Caldimonas brevitalea: one gene and its partner. The protein of the gene in region 1 interacts with the protein of each later gene in a pairwise test. Links are inferred from orthologs where the notes say so. Each region holds a gene or a part of one and is shown in the gene's direction. Other genes may lie near its edges.

Region 1 (7,451 bases):
GGCACGGCTGCGAGAGCGTGAACGGACCGAACGCCAGGCCAAGGAAGCCGCGACCCGCAAAAGCCTGGTCGGCACGGGCGACCGCAGCGACCGCATCCGCACCTATAACTTCCCGCAGGGCCGCCTGACCGACCACCGGATCAACCTGACCCTCTACCGTCTGCAGGCCGTGATGGACGGCGACCTGGACGAGGTGCTGGGCGCGCTGCGCACCGCCCGGGAGGCGGAGCAACTGGCCGAGCAGCTCGACGCGCTGGAACTGGGGAATGCATGAGCGCCGCCCGGCCGCCCGAAGGGGCTCGCGCCGCAGTGCGCAGCACGGAGGCTTTCCAATGAGCGCCGCCCGGCCGCCCGAAGGCGCTCGTACCGCAGTGCGCAGCACGGAGGTTTGTCAATGAGCGCCGCCCGGCCGCCCGAAGGGGCTCGCGCCGCAGTGACCATGGCGGCCGCCTGGGCGTCAGCCGTGCAGCGGGGCCTCGAGCGGCTCGACGCGCAACTGCTGCTCGCCCATCTGCTCGGCTTGCCGGCCGCCCGGGCCCGCGCCTGGCTGCTCGCGCACGACACCGACCCACTCGCCCCGGCCGTCGCGAGCCGATATGCCGAACTGGTCGAGCGACGGCTCGACGGCGTCCCGTTGGCCTATCTGGTCGGCGAGAAGGAGTTTTACGGGCTGCGGCTGGCGGTCTCGCCGGAGGTGCTGGTGCCGCGGCCCGACACCGAAACGCTGGTGGCATGGGCCGTGGAGCTGGCGCAGCCCCTGCCGGCGCCGCGCCTGGCCGACCTCGGCACCGGCAGCGGTGCGATCGCCCTCGCGCTCAAACACCTGCTGCCGCATGCCGAGGTCACCGCCACCGACCTGAGCCCCGCCGCGCTCGCGGTCGCCCGCGGCAACGGTGAACGGCTGGGCCTGCCGGTGCGCTGGCGGCAGGGCTGCTGGTGGGAGGCGCTGGCGGGCGAGGCCGACGAACAACACTACGACGTGGTGGCCAGCAACCCGCCCTACATCGCCGAGCGTGACCCGCACCTGGCTGCCTTGCGACACGAACCGCTGCAGGCCCTCGCCTCCGGACCGCTGGGCCTCGACGCGCTGCGGCAGATTGTCGCCGGCGCTCCGGACCACCTGACCGACGGCGGCTGGCTGTTGTTCGAGCACGGCCACGAGCAGGCCGACGACGTGCAGGCCCTGCTGCGCAAGGCCGGCTTTGTCGACGTGAGCACCCGCGTCGACCTCGCCGGCCGCCCCCGCTGCACCGGCGGCCGGTGGCAGGTCTCGCGCTGAGCCGAGCGGTTCGCGTCCTGAACGTCGCGTCGCAACGCGTATCAAAGAGTTTCTGTAGCACCGAGCTGTGGCATGCGGCACGCGACCGTCAGGTCTCGTGTGCCACCCTATTGGCGACGCACCCTGAGAGGTCTAGCATGATCCCATCGTCGTGTCGGCGCCGCCCGCTCGTCTTCTGGGAGGGCTCGGCGCCTTGAGGAGCGAGCCATGAAGACCGCCGTGTTCGTTCGTCTCGGCGCCGCGTGCGCCACCGCCTGCCTCTGTCTCACCGCGTCTGCCCAGAGCGCTTTGTCGGTACGGGTCGAGGGCCCCGGCTTGAAGGCCGGATACGCCCTGGGCATGCGGCCCGCCGCCAGCCTCGGCGTGAAAGGGCTGCAGTGGAACCGGTGGCGCGACGACGTCGGCGCGCGCGGGTTGCCCGCGTTGGGCCTGAGTGAATGGTCCGTGCTCGGCGACTACTACTTCCGCCAGGACGCAGGCCTGCGGGCCACCGGCGGTGTACTCAAGGCCGACAAGGCGCAGCGCGCCGCCCCCGAGGAGCGCCCCGCTCCGGCGCCCGCCTATGGGACCGGCGCGCGCAGCAGCCCGACACTGGGATTCGACAGCAGCAGCACCGCCGTGCCTTATCTGGGGATGGGATACAGCGGCGCGGCGCCCTCCGGCGGCTGGGGCGTGTTCGCCGATGTCGGCGTGGTGATGTTGAAGCCGAAATCCACCGTCAAACTTGGCTCGGCGGCCAACGGCGCCTGGTACAGCAACGAATGGACGCGCCGCGAGGGTGAGGTCGACCTGCCCCGTGCCCTGGGCGAGTGGCGACTCTCGCCGCTGGTCCAGGTCGGCGTTTCCTATTCGTTCTGAGGCCAGCCCGCCAGCCCCGACCGGGGCGCGCAAGGACTTGACGCAACGCGCTTCGGCCTGCGGTTTTTTGCTCTATAAAGTGGGCTGCTTCCCGATCCAACGCATCCACACACCCCACCATGAGCGACGTTCAACAGCGTATCGACGACCTCGTCAAGAACAACCGGGTGGTGCTCTTCATGAAGGGCACTGCGCAATTCCCCATGTGCGGTTTTTCGGGCCGTGCAGTGCAGATCCTCAAGGCCTGCGGCGTCACCGACCTGAAAACCGTCAACGTGCTGGAAGACGAAGAGATCCGCCAGGGCGTGAAGGAATACGCCAACTGGCCCACCATCCCGCAGCTCTATGTCGACGGCGAGTTCGTCGGCGGCTCGGACATCCTGATGGAGATGTACCAAGCCGGCGAGTTGCAGGACGTGCTGCGCTCCTCGTGACCCGCCACAGCGACCTGGGGGCCCGATTCCGGGCGCTGCCTCCCCGGCCGTCCCCGGCGGGCCTCGCATGACCGCCCGGCTGGTGGTCGGCATCACCGGCGCGACCGGTGCGATCTACGGCGTGCGCCTGCTGCAGCGCCTGCGGCAGCTGGAGGTCGAGACCCATCTGGTGGTGACGCCGGCCGGCGTGCTGAACGTGCACCATGAACTGGGCCTCGACCGGGCGACGCTGGAGGGCCTAGCGGCCCGCGCCTACCACCCCGGCGATGTTGGCGCGGCCATCGCGAGCGGTAGCTTCCAGGCCGACGGCATGCTGGTCGCGCCTTGCTCGATGAAAACGCTGGCGGCCGTCGCCCACGGTCTGTGCGACAACCTGCTGACGCGCGCCGCCGATGTCACGCTGAAAGAGCGCCGCCGCCTGCTGATGATGGTGCGCGAGACACCGCTGCACCTGGCCCATCTGCGCAACATGACGGCGGTGACCGAAATGGGCGGCGTGATCTTTCCGCCGCTGCCGGCGTTCTATCACCGGCCGCAAAGCATCGACGAACTGGTCGACGAAACCGTCGAGCGGGCGCTCGCGCTGATGGGAGTGCGGCAGGCCGCCCCGCGGCCCTGGCAGGGGCTGTGAGACCGCCGGCGCCTCAGTCGCGCAGTTCCCACAACTTGCGTGAGGCGAACACCGCGCTCGGGTATTCCGGGCGGCCGCGGCTGCCGTTGTAGCGGCCGAGCGCCAGGTAAAGGTCGCCCTTCTCGATGTCCACGTAGTGACGCAGGATCACGCAGCCGAAACGCAGATTGGTCTGCATGTGGAACAGCTTGCCGGGGTCGCCGTCGCCGATCAGCCGGCTCCAGAACGGCATCACCTGCATGTAGCCGCGCGCACCGACGCGGCTGATCGCGTATTTGCGAAAGCCGCTCTCCACCTGGATCAGGCCGAGCACCAACGCCGTTTCGAGCCCGGCACGGTGGCTTTCGTACCAGACGGTCTCGAGGAATTCGAGGCGGGTCTGGGTGTCGGGCTTGCGCTTTTTCAGCCGTTCGCTCATCGCGCCTAGCCAGCGCAGGTAACGCAAACGGTCTTCGATGTTGGTGAACACGGCCTTGGGCGGCGCCGTGTTGCCGATGGCGGCCGACAACGCGGTCTTGACCGCATTGGCCAACGGCTCCTCGACCTGCCCGCCAGCCCATGCAGGGCTGGCACCGCCCGCCAGCAACAGGCCGGCAGCGGTGCCACTCAACCAGTCGCGGCGCGTCAGTCCTGCACCGCCCCACACCGGTCGCGTCATGCGCCGAGCTTCTCCCGCAGCAGTGTCACCACGTCGGCCACGGTCACCGAGGTCGCTTGTGCGTCGCGGCGACCCTGGTATTCGAGCTTGCCGTCCTTCAGGCCGCGGTCGGAGATGACCACCCGGTGCGGCACGCCGATCAATTCCCAGTCGGCGAACATCGCCCCGGGGCGCTCACCGCGATCGTCCAGCAACACGTCGACGCCCAGCGCGGACAGCTCGTCGTGCAGTTGTTGCGCAGCGGCTTGCACCTCAGCGGAGCGGTCGTAGCCGATCGGGCACAGCACCACGGCAAACGGCGCAATCGAGGTCGGCCAGATGATGCCGCGCTCGTCGTGGTTCTGCTCGATCGCGGCGCCGACGATGCGGGTCACGCCGATGCCGTAGCAGCCCATTTCCATCGGCCGCGGTTTGCCGTTTTCGTCCAGGTAGTTGGCGTTCATCGCGGCGGAATACTTGGTGCCGAGATAGAACACGTGGCCGACTTCGATGCCGCGCTGGATCGCGAGCACACCTTTGCCGTCGGGCGACGGGTCGCCTTCGACGACGTTGCGGATGTCGGCGACCGCGTCGGGCTCGGGCAGGTCGCGGCCCCAGTTGACACCGGTCAGGTGGAAGTCGGCCTCATTGGCGCCGCTGACGAAATCCGCCATCTGTGCCACGGTACGGTCGGCGATCACCTTGACCGGTTTCTTGACCCCGACCGGGCCCAGGTAGCCGGGCTTGCAGCCGAAATGGTCGGCGATCTCGGCCTCGGTCGCGAAGCGGAAGCCGGCCTTCAGGCCCGGCAGCTTGCCGGCCTTCACTTCGTTCAGGTCGTGGTCGCCGCGCAGCAGCAGCAGCCAGACGGTCGTCTTCACGATGTCGCCGGCCTCGTTTTTCTCGTCGGTCGCGAGCACCAGCGACTTCACCGTCTGGGTCAGCGGCAGGCCCAGCAGTTCGGCGACCGCGGCGCAGGTGCTGCGGCCCGGCGTCGCGGTTTTCTCGAGCGCGCGGGTGGCGGCGCCGCGGCTGGGCAGCAAGGCCACGGCTTCGGCCAGCTCGATGTTGGCGGCGTAGTCGGAGTCGGGGCAATAGACGATGGCGTCTTCGCCGGTCTCGGCGATCACCTGGAACTCGTGCGAACGGTCGCCGCCGATGGCGCCGGTGTCGGCGGCCACCGCGCGGTAGCGCAGGCCCAGCCGGTCGAAGATGCGGCCATACGCCGCATACATGTTTTCGTAGCTCTTGCCGGCCGATTCGACGTCACGGTCGAAGGAATAGGCGTCCTTCATCGTGAATTCGCGGCCGCGCATCACACCAAAACGCGGCCGGCGTTCGTCACGGAACTTGGTTTGGATGTGATAGAAGTTTTTCGGCAGCTGGCGGTAGCTGCGCAGTTCCTGCCGCGCAATGTCGGTGATCACTTCTTCCGACGTCGGCTGGATGATGAAGTCGCGCTCGTGGCGGTCTTTGACGCGCAGCAGCTCGGGGCCCATCTTGTCCCAGCGGCCGGTTTCCTGCCACAGCTCGGCGGGCTGAACCACCGGCATCAGCAGTTCCACCGCACCGGCGCGGTTCATCTCTTCGCGGATGATGGCCTCCACCTTGCGGATCACGCGCAGGCCCATTGGCATGTAGTTGTAGATGCCGGCGCCCAGGCGCTTGATCATGCCGGCGCGCATCATCAATTTGTGGCTCACGACCTCCGCATCGGCAGGCGCTTCTTTTTGCGTGGAAATGAAGAACTGAGAGGCTTTCATGGATGAAGGCCCGCATCGGCAACCCGAGCAGGCGGCAGGCAGCAGGGCTTAGGAGGGGTTGAAACCGCACCGGCCAGTGCAATAATGGTTTCAGTTGACAAAATTGAGGTTTGATTATGCTCGACCGGGAAGGCTTCCGGCCCAACGTCGGCATCATCCTGCTCAACCAGAAGAATCAGGTTTTCTGGGGCAAGCGCATCCGGACGCACTCTTGGCAGTTTCCCCAAGGGGGTATCAAACACGGCGAGAGCCCCGAGCAGGCGATGTACCGTGAACTGCATGAAGAAGTCGGGCTGAAGCCCGAGCATGTGCGCATCTTGGCCCGGACCCGCGACTGGCTGCGCTACGAGGTGCCGGAGCACTACATCCGCCGTGATGCGCGGGGGCACTACAGGGGGCAGAAACAAATCTGGTTCCTGTTGCAACTCACCGGGCGCGACTGCGACATGAATTTGCGGGCGACCGACCACCCGGAGTTCGATGCCTGGCGCTGGAACGAGTACTGGGTGCCGCTGGACGTGGTGATCGAGTTCAAGCGCGACGTCTACCAGATGGCGCTGACCGAGCTGGCGCGCTTTCTGCCGCGCGCCAACCACCACAATCGGTATCTGCGAGGCGGCATGAGGCCGCACCACCGCGACGAGACCGCGCCGCGTACCGAGCGGGGTTCGGCCCAGACGGTGGCGGAGCCGCTGGACGGCGACCTCGACGGCAATCTGTAGCGTCGGGCCGGCAGGCGGCGCAAACACCGCCTCGCGCCGGGCGCGGGCCGCGCAGATCCACCGCCACGGCATCTTCGCCACGCCAAGGCGACCGGTGCGCCTGCTGGCCCTCAGGCCAGCACGAGGTTGTCGCGGTGGATCATTTCCGGCTCACCGGTGAATCCGAGCAGTCGCTCGAATTCGCTCGAAGGCTTGCGGGCGATCAGGCGCGCCTCGCTGCTCGAATAGTTGGCGAGGCCGCGGGCCACCTCCAGACCGCTCGGATCGCGCACCGCGATGACATCGCCGCGCGCGAACTCACCGATCACCTCGACCATGCCGATCGGCAGCAGGCTCTTGCCGTCGTCGCGCAATTTCTTGACCGCGCCGTCGTCGATCACGACCGCACCGCGCAACTGCAGATGGTCGGCCATCCATTGCTTGCGGGCCGCGAGCTTGGGCGTCGACGCCAGCAACAGCGTGCCGATCGACTCGCCGGCCGCCAGGCGCAGCAGCACATCGGGCTCGCGGCCCCAGGCGATCACCGTGGAGGCGCCGCTGCCGGCGGCGCGCTTGGCGGCCAGGATCTTGGTGATCATGCCGCCCTTGCCGATGCTCGAGCCGGCGCCGCCGGCCATGCGTTCCAGCTCGGGGGTGCCGGCCTCCGACACCTCGATGAAGCGCGCGGTCGGGTCCTTGCGCGGGTCGGCGGAGTACAGGCCGCGCTGGTCGGTCAGGATCACCAGCGCGTCGGCCTCGACGAGATTGGCCACCAGCGCGCCCAGGGTGTCGTTGTCGCCGAACTTGATTTCGTCGGTCACCACGGTGTCGTTCTCGTTGATGACCGGCACGACCCGCAGGCGCAGCAGCGTCAGCAGCGTCGATCGGGCGTTCAGGTAGCGCTCTCGATCGGCCAGGTCGGCATGGGTCAGCAGCACCTGGGCGCTGCCCATACCCTGCTCGCGCAGCTTGGTCTCGTAGATCTGCGCCAGGCCCATCTGGCCCACCGCGGCAGCCGCTTGCAGTTCGTGCAGTTCCTTCGGCCGGCGCGCCCATCCGAGGCGTTTCATGCCCTCGGCAATGGCGCCGCTGGACACCATCACGATCTCGCGGCCTTGGCCGGCGAGCGCGGCCAACTGCCGGCACCA
Region 2 (5,243 bases), 2.5 Mb from region 1 along the record:
CCAGACGGTCGGCACGCCGGCGCTGAAGGTGACCTTCTCCGACTCGAACAGCTCATAGAGCGACTTGCCGTCCATGTGCGGTCCGGGCATCACCAGCTTGGCGCCGACCAGCGGCGCCGAGTAAGGCACGCCCCAGGCGTTGACGTGGAACATCGGCACCACCGGCAGCAGCACATCGCGGCTCGAGCAGCCCATTCCGTCGGGCAGCGCCGAGGCGTAGGCGTGCAGCAGCGTCGAGCGGTGGCTGTAGACGGCGCCCTTGGGGTTGCCGGTGGTGCCCGAGGTGTAGCAGATGCTCGACGCGGTGTTCTCGTCGAACTCGGGCCACTCGTAGTCGCCGTTTTCGGCCTCGACCAGCTCGTCGTAGCACAGCAGGTTGGGCACGCTCGTCTGGGCCGGCATGTGAGCCCGGTCGGTCATGATGACGTAGTGCTGCACGGTCGGCAGGTGCGGTGCCAGCTTCTCGATCAACGGCAGGAAGTTGAGGTCGAAGCACAGCACGCGGTCTTCCGCGTCGTTGACGATCCAGGTGATCTGCTCGGGAAACAGCCGTGGGTTGATGGTGTGGCACACCAGCTCGGAGCCGGAGGTGCCGTAGTAAATCTCGAAATGGCGGTAGCCGTTCCACGCCAGCGTGCCGACCCGGTCGCCGGGCTGGCAGCCCAGCCGTTGCAAGGCCTGGGCCAGCTTGCGGGCGCGCAGCTCGGCATCCCGATAGGTGTAGCGGTGGATGTCGCCCTCCACCCGCTTCGAAACGATCTCGACATCGCCGTTGTGCCGTGCAGCATGCGTGAGCAGCGACGAAATCATCAACGGCATCTGCATCATCTGCCCCATCAAACGCGCCATCCGAATCTCCTGTCAGTAGAAGCGAAAAGTGAATAAAAAAACCATTTAGACGTTGCCGGGGATGATAGGAATCGTGCTGCACTGCAGCGCATGACGTTTTCCCTAGGCAAGTGTCGTTTCGGCGACTGTGAGCCCCTCCAGCTGTGCTGCATTGCGCGCCGTCGCTAAACTGGCGCGATGAACCTGCCGCCGGAGCCGCGCACCTGGCCCTCGCCCGCTGCCTTGTCGTGGGTCCATCGGTACGCCGCACTGGGCAGCGAGTTCCACACCCGATGGACGGCGCAACCGCTGCCCGATCCCTACTGGGTGTGCACCAGCGGGGCCGCGGCCGAGATGCTCGGCTGGCCCGACGACTGGGCCCAGCGCGACGACTGGCAAGCACTGCAGTGCCTGAGCGGCGGCGCCCAGTGGCCGGGGCTCGACCCGGTCGCCACGGTCTACAGCGGGCACCAATTCGGCGTCTGGGCCGGGCAGTTGGGCGACGGCCGTGCCCTGTTGTTGGGCGAAATGCAACTGGCGGATGGCAGCGGCGTCGAAGTGCAACTGAAGGGCAGCGGCCGCACGCCTTATGCGCGCATGGGCGACGGCCGCGCGGTGTTGCGCTCGTCGATCCGCGAGTTTCTGTGTTCGGAGGCGATGCACGGGCTCGGCATCCCGACGACGCGTGCGCTGTGCGTGATCGGCTCGGCGCTGCCGGTGCGTCGGGAACAGATCGAAACGGCGGCGGTGACGACGCGGCTGGCGCCCAGCTTCGTGCGCTTCGGCCACTTCGAGCACTTCGCGCACCATGAAAAGCCGCAGCAGCTGCAGCAGCTGACCGACCACGTGATCGCGTGTCACTACCCCGAATGCCGGGAGGCTGCGCAGCCGGCGGCGGCGCTGCTGGATGCGGTGACGCGGCGTACCGCCGAGCTGATGGCGCAATGGCAGGCGGTGGGCTTCTGCCACGGGGTGATGAACACCGACAACATGTCCATCCTGGGTCTGACGATCGACTACGGTCCGTTCGGGTTTCTCGACGCGTTCGACCCGGGCCACGTCTGCAACCACTCCGATCACCAGGGTCGCTACGCCTACAACCGCCAGCCCAACATCGCGTTGTGGAACCTGCACGCGCTGGGCCAGGCGCTGCTGCCGCTGATCCCCGACGCCGACGCCGCGCAGCAGGCGCTGGAGCCGTACAAGACGGTCTTTCCCGCGGCGCTGGAGCGTCGCATGCGCGACAAGATCGGCCTGCTGCAAACGCTTCCAGGCGACCGCGAACTGGTGGACGACCTGCTGCGGCTGATGGCGCAGGACCGGTGCGATTTCACCATCACGTTCCGCCGGCTCGCCGGCTTCGTCAGCACGCCGGGCGCTCCCAACGACTCCGTGCGCGACCTGTTCGTCGACCGCGCCGGCTTCGACGCCTGGGGCACCCGCTATGCCGAGCGGCTGCGCCAGGAGTCGAGCGTGGACGCCGAGCGCGGCGCGCGGATGAACCGGGTCAACCCGAAGTTCGTGCTGCGCAACCACCTGGCGGAGGTGGCGATCCGGCGCTCCCGGGCCGGCGACCACAGCGAGCTGCAGCGGCTGCTGGCCGTGCTCGAGCGCCCCTACGACGAACAACCCGAGCATGAAGCGGATGCCGGCTTTCCGCCAGAATGGGCGCAAACCATCGAGGTGTCTTGTTCATCATGAGCGACTACAAGGTCAAGAAGACCGACGAGGAATGGCGCAGCCAACTCGATCCGACCCAGTACCAGGTCACCCGCCACGCCGCCACCGAGCGGCCCTTCACCGGCAAATACTGGAACCAGACCGCCGACGGCGTGTACCGCTGCGTCTGCTGCGGTGAGCCGCTGTTCGATTCCGACACCAAGTTCGACGCCGGGTGCGGCTGGCCGAGCTATTTCCAGCCGATCGACGAGGGTGCGATCGAACGCGAGATGGATCACAGCCACGGCATGGTGCGAGTCGAGGTGAAGTGCCGGCACTGCGGCGCGCACCTAGGCCATGTCTTCGACGACGGTCCGGCGCCGACGGGCCAGCGCTACTGCATCAACTCGGCCGCGTTAGACTTCGACGAGCGCAAGGACTGAGCCGCGACGCCGGTCCCTGCTGCCCCACGTCTTCGCACCTCCCGAGATTCGATGAAGCTATTGTTCGATTTCCTGCCGGTGATTCTGTTCTTCGGCATGTTCAAGTATGCCGAGAACCGGTCCGACTGGGCCGCCACGGTCGCCACCGACTGGTTCGGCTTTCTGGTGTCGGGCGGTGTCGTCGGCCCCAAGGAAGCCCCGGTGCTGCTGGCCACGGTGGTGGTGATCCTCGCCACCGCCACCCAGATCGTCTGGCTCCTGCTGCGGCGCCGCAAGATCGACAAGATGTTGTGGGTCAGCCTGGTGCTCGTGACCGTGCTCGGCGGCGCGACCATCTGGTTCCACAGCGAAACCTTTATCAAGTGGAAGCCCAGCGTGCTGTATTGGGTGATGGGCGCCGCATTCTGGATCAGCCATACCCTGTTCCGCCGCAATTTGCTGCAGGCGTTGATGGGCACGCAGATCGAACTGCCTGCGCCGGTATGGCAGCGGCTGAACTTTGCCTGGATCGCGTTTTTCGGTCTGATGGGTCTGCTCAACATCTACGTCGCCTACAGTTATTCGACGGCGACCTGGGTCAATTTCAAACTGTTCGGCGGCATGGGCCTGATGTTGTTGTTCATGTTGGGCCAGGGTGTGTACCTGAGCCGTCACCTGAAAAACGAAGGGCAGCCCTGACGATGGCGGTGAGCGCAAGCCAGATCGAGGCCGCCCTGCGCGAGAGTTTCCAGCCCCGGCAACTCGAGGTGCAGGACGACAGCCATTTGCATGCAGGCCATGCTGGCGCCCGCGAGGGGCGGCATTTTTCGGTGCGCATCGTGAGCGAACGCTTTTTCGGTTTGTCACGCATCGCCCGACATCGCCTCGTGTATAGTTCTTTGATGCCTTTGATTCCCCAGGGCATTCACGCCCTCGCCATTCAGGCCCACGCGCCCGACGAAGTTTGATCCACAGCATCGGTGCTGCCTGCTGACGCGCAGCGCGCCACGGTGTCCAACGCTGGCATCTCCCCCCATTCCAAAGAGAGGTTTCGATGAAGAAAACGAATTTCGCGTTCGGCGCGTTGTCGCTGGCTCTTAGCGCCGCCCTGCTGGCCCCGATGGCCGCGTCGGCCCAGAACATCGCCGTCGTGAACGGCAAGTCGGTGCCCAAGGAGCGTGCCGACGCGCTGATCAGCCAGATCTCCAAGCAAGGCCAGCCGATGACTCCCGACATCGAGCGCCAGGTGAAGGACGAGGTCGTGCTGCGCGAAATCTTCATGCAGGAAGCCGAGAAGCGTGGCCTGAACGCCTCTGACAACTACAAGCAGCAGCTCGAGCTGGCCCGGCAGACGCTGCTGATCCGCGAACTGTTCGCCGACTACCAGAAGAACAACCCCGTCACCGACGCCGAGATCAAGGCCGAGTACGACAAGTTCAAGGGCCAGGCCGGCGACAAGGAATACCGCGCCCGCCACATCCTGGTCGAGAAGGAAGACCAGGCCAAGAAGCTGATCGCGCAGATCAAGGGTGGCGCCAAGTTCGAAGACCTGGCCAAGAAGAATTCGAAGGACACCGGCTCCGCCACCAATGGCGGCGACCTCGACTGGGCTGCCGCGGGCAGCTACGTGCCCGAGTTCTCGGCAGCCATGACCAAGCTGCAGAAGGGCCAGGTCACGCAAGAGCCGGTCAAGTCGCAGTTCGGCTACCACATCATCAAGCTCGAAGACGTGCGCGCCGCCCAGGTGCCGCCGCTCGAAGAGGTCAAGCCGCAGATCCAGCAGAGCCTGACCCAGCAGAAGATCGCCAAGTTCCGCGACGACCTGCGCAACGGCGCGAAGACGGACTACAAGTTCCAGCAGTGATGCGGGGCTGACGCTGTTCTCTCAAAAGGCGCCGCAAGGCGCCTTTTGCATTCCGGTGCGGCAACACGCCTTGCCTATCGCCACTGGGCACTCAACCGCTCAGCGGGTCAACCACACCCACGCCGACAGCAGCCCGATGAACACCGGCTGGTGCAGCATGTAGAAGCTCAAGCTCCAACGCCCGAGCACGGCCAACGGATGTAAACGGTCCGGCAGCGGGCCGGTCATCCAGCCGGCACGCTGCCTCAACACCCACTGCCCCGCCGCCATGCCCCACCACATCACCCCCAACCACGGCAGCAGCGGCACATAGTCTTCGGTGACCGGCTTGCGGGTCACCAGCCCGGTCCAGTTGATCCACGGCGCTTCGAAAAACCGGTGCTGCACGAACTGCGGCAACACGATGGCAACCAGGCCCAGCGGCCACAACCAGCGGCCCCAGCCCGCGGTCAGCCGCGTCAGGATCAGCA

Evidence for each region.
Region 2: the proteins of grxD (region 1) and AAW51_RS12950 interact in binary tests that used the Escherichia coli proteins (3 or more experiments, as listed by UniProt). The link is inferred for Caldimonas brevitalea from one-to-one orthologs.

What each region holds. Positions count from the first base shown.
Region 1 is NZ_CP011371.1:5,419,615-5,427,065, forward strand. The notes cover bases 1,016-3,913. They hold grxD (Grx4 family monothiol glutaredoxin), read left to right. Parts: upstream 1,016-2,256; coding sequence 2,257-2,571; downstream 2,572-3,913. Other genes in these bases: prmC (peptide chain release factor N(5)-glutamine methyltransferase), read left to right, coding at 1,016-1,279; AAW51_RS22895 (hypothetical protein), read left to right, coding at 1,487-2,137; AAW51_RS22905 (UbiX family flavin prenyltransferase), read left to right, coding at 2,639-3,202; AAW51_RS22910 (lytic transglycosylase domain-containing protein), read right to left, coding at 3,216-3,860; AAW51_RS22915 (proline--tRNA ligase), read right to left, coding at 3,857-3,913. Outside these bases: prfA (peptide chain release factor 1), read left to right, coding at 1-274; more of prmC, read left to right, coding at 395-1,015; more of AAW51_RS22915, read right to left, coding at 3,914-5,602; AAW51_RS22920 (RNA pyrophosphohydrolase), read left to right, coding at 5,719-6,324; proB (glutamate 5-kinase), read right to left, coding at 6,435-7,451. UniProt on the Escherichia coli protein: Monothiol glutaredoxin involved in the biogenesis of iron-sulfur clusters.
Region 2 is NZ_CP011371.1:2,920,900-2,926,142, reverse strand. What follows is about bases 2,277-5,243. They hold AAW51_RS12950 (BolA family protein), read left to right. Parts: upstream 2,277-3,610; coding sequence 3,611-3,877; downstream 3,878-5,243. Other genes in these bases: AAW51_RS12940 (acetyltransferase domain-containing protein), read right to left, coding at 4,873-5,243; AAW51_RS12945 (peptidylprolyl isomerase), read left to right, coding at 3,964-4,773; AAW51_RS12955 (septation protein A), read left to right, coding at 2,982-3,608; msrB (peptide-methionine (R)-S-oxide reductase MsrB), read left to right, coding at 2,526-2,930; AAW51_RS12965 (protein adenylyltransferase SelO), read left to right, coding at 2,277-2,529. In the rest of the region: AAW51_RS12970 (3-(methylthio)propionyl-CoA ligase), read right to left, coding at 1-849; more of AAW51_RS12965, read left to right, coding at 1,027-2,276. UniProt on the Escherichia coli protein: Transcriptional regulator that plays an important role in general stress response. Has many effects on cell morphology, cell growth and cell division. Acts by regulating the transcription of many genes, including dacA (PBP-5), dacC (PBP-6), ampC and mreB.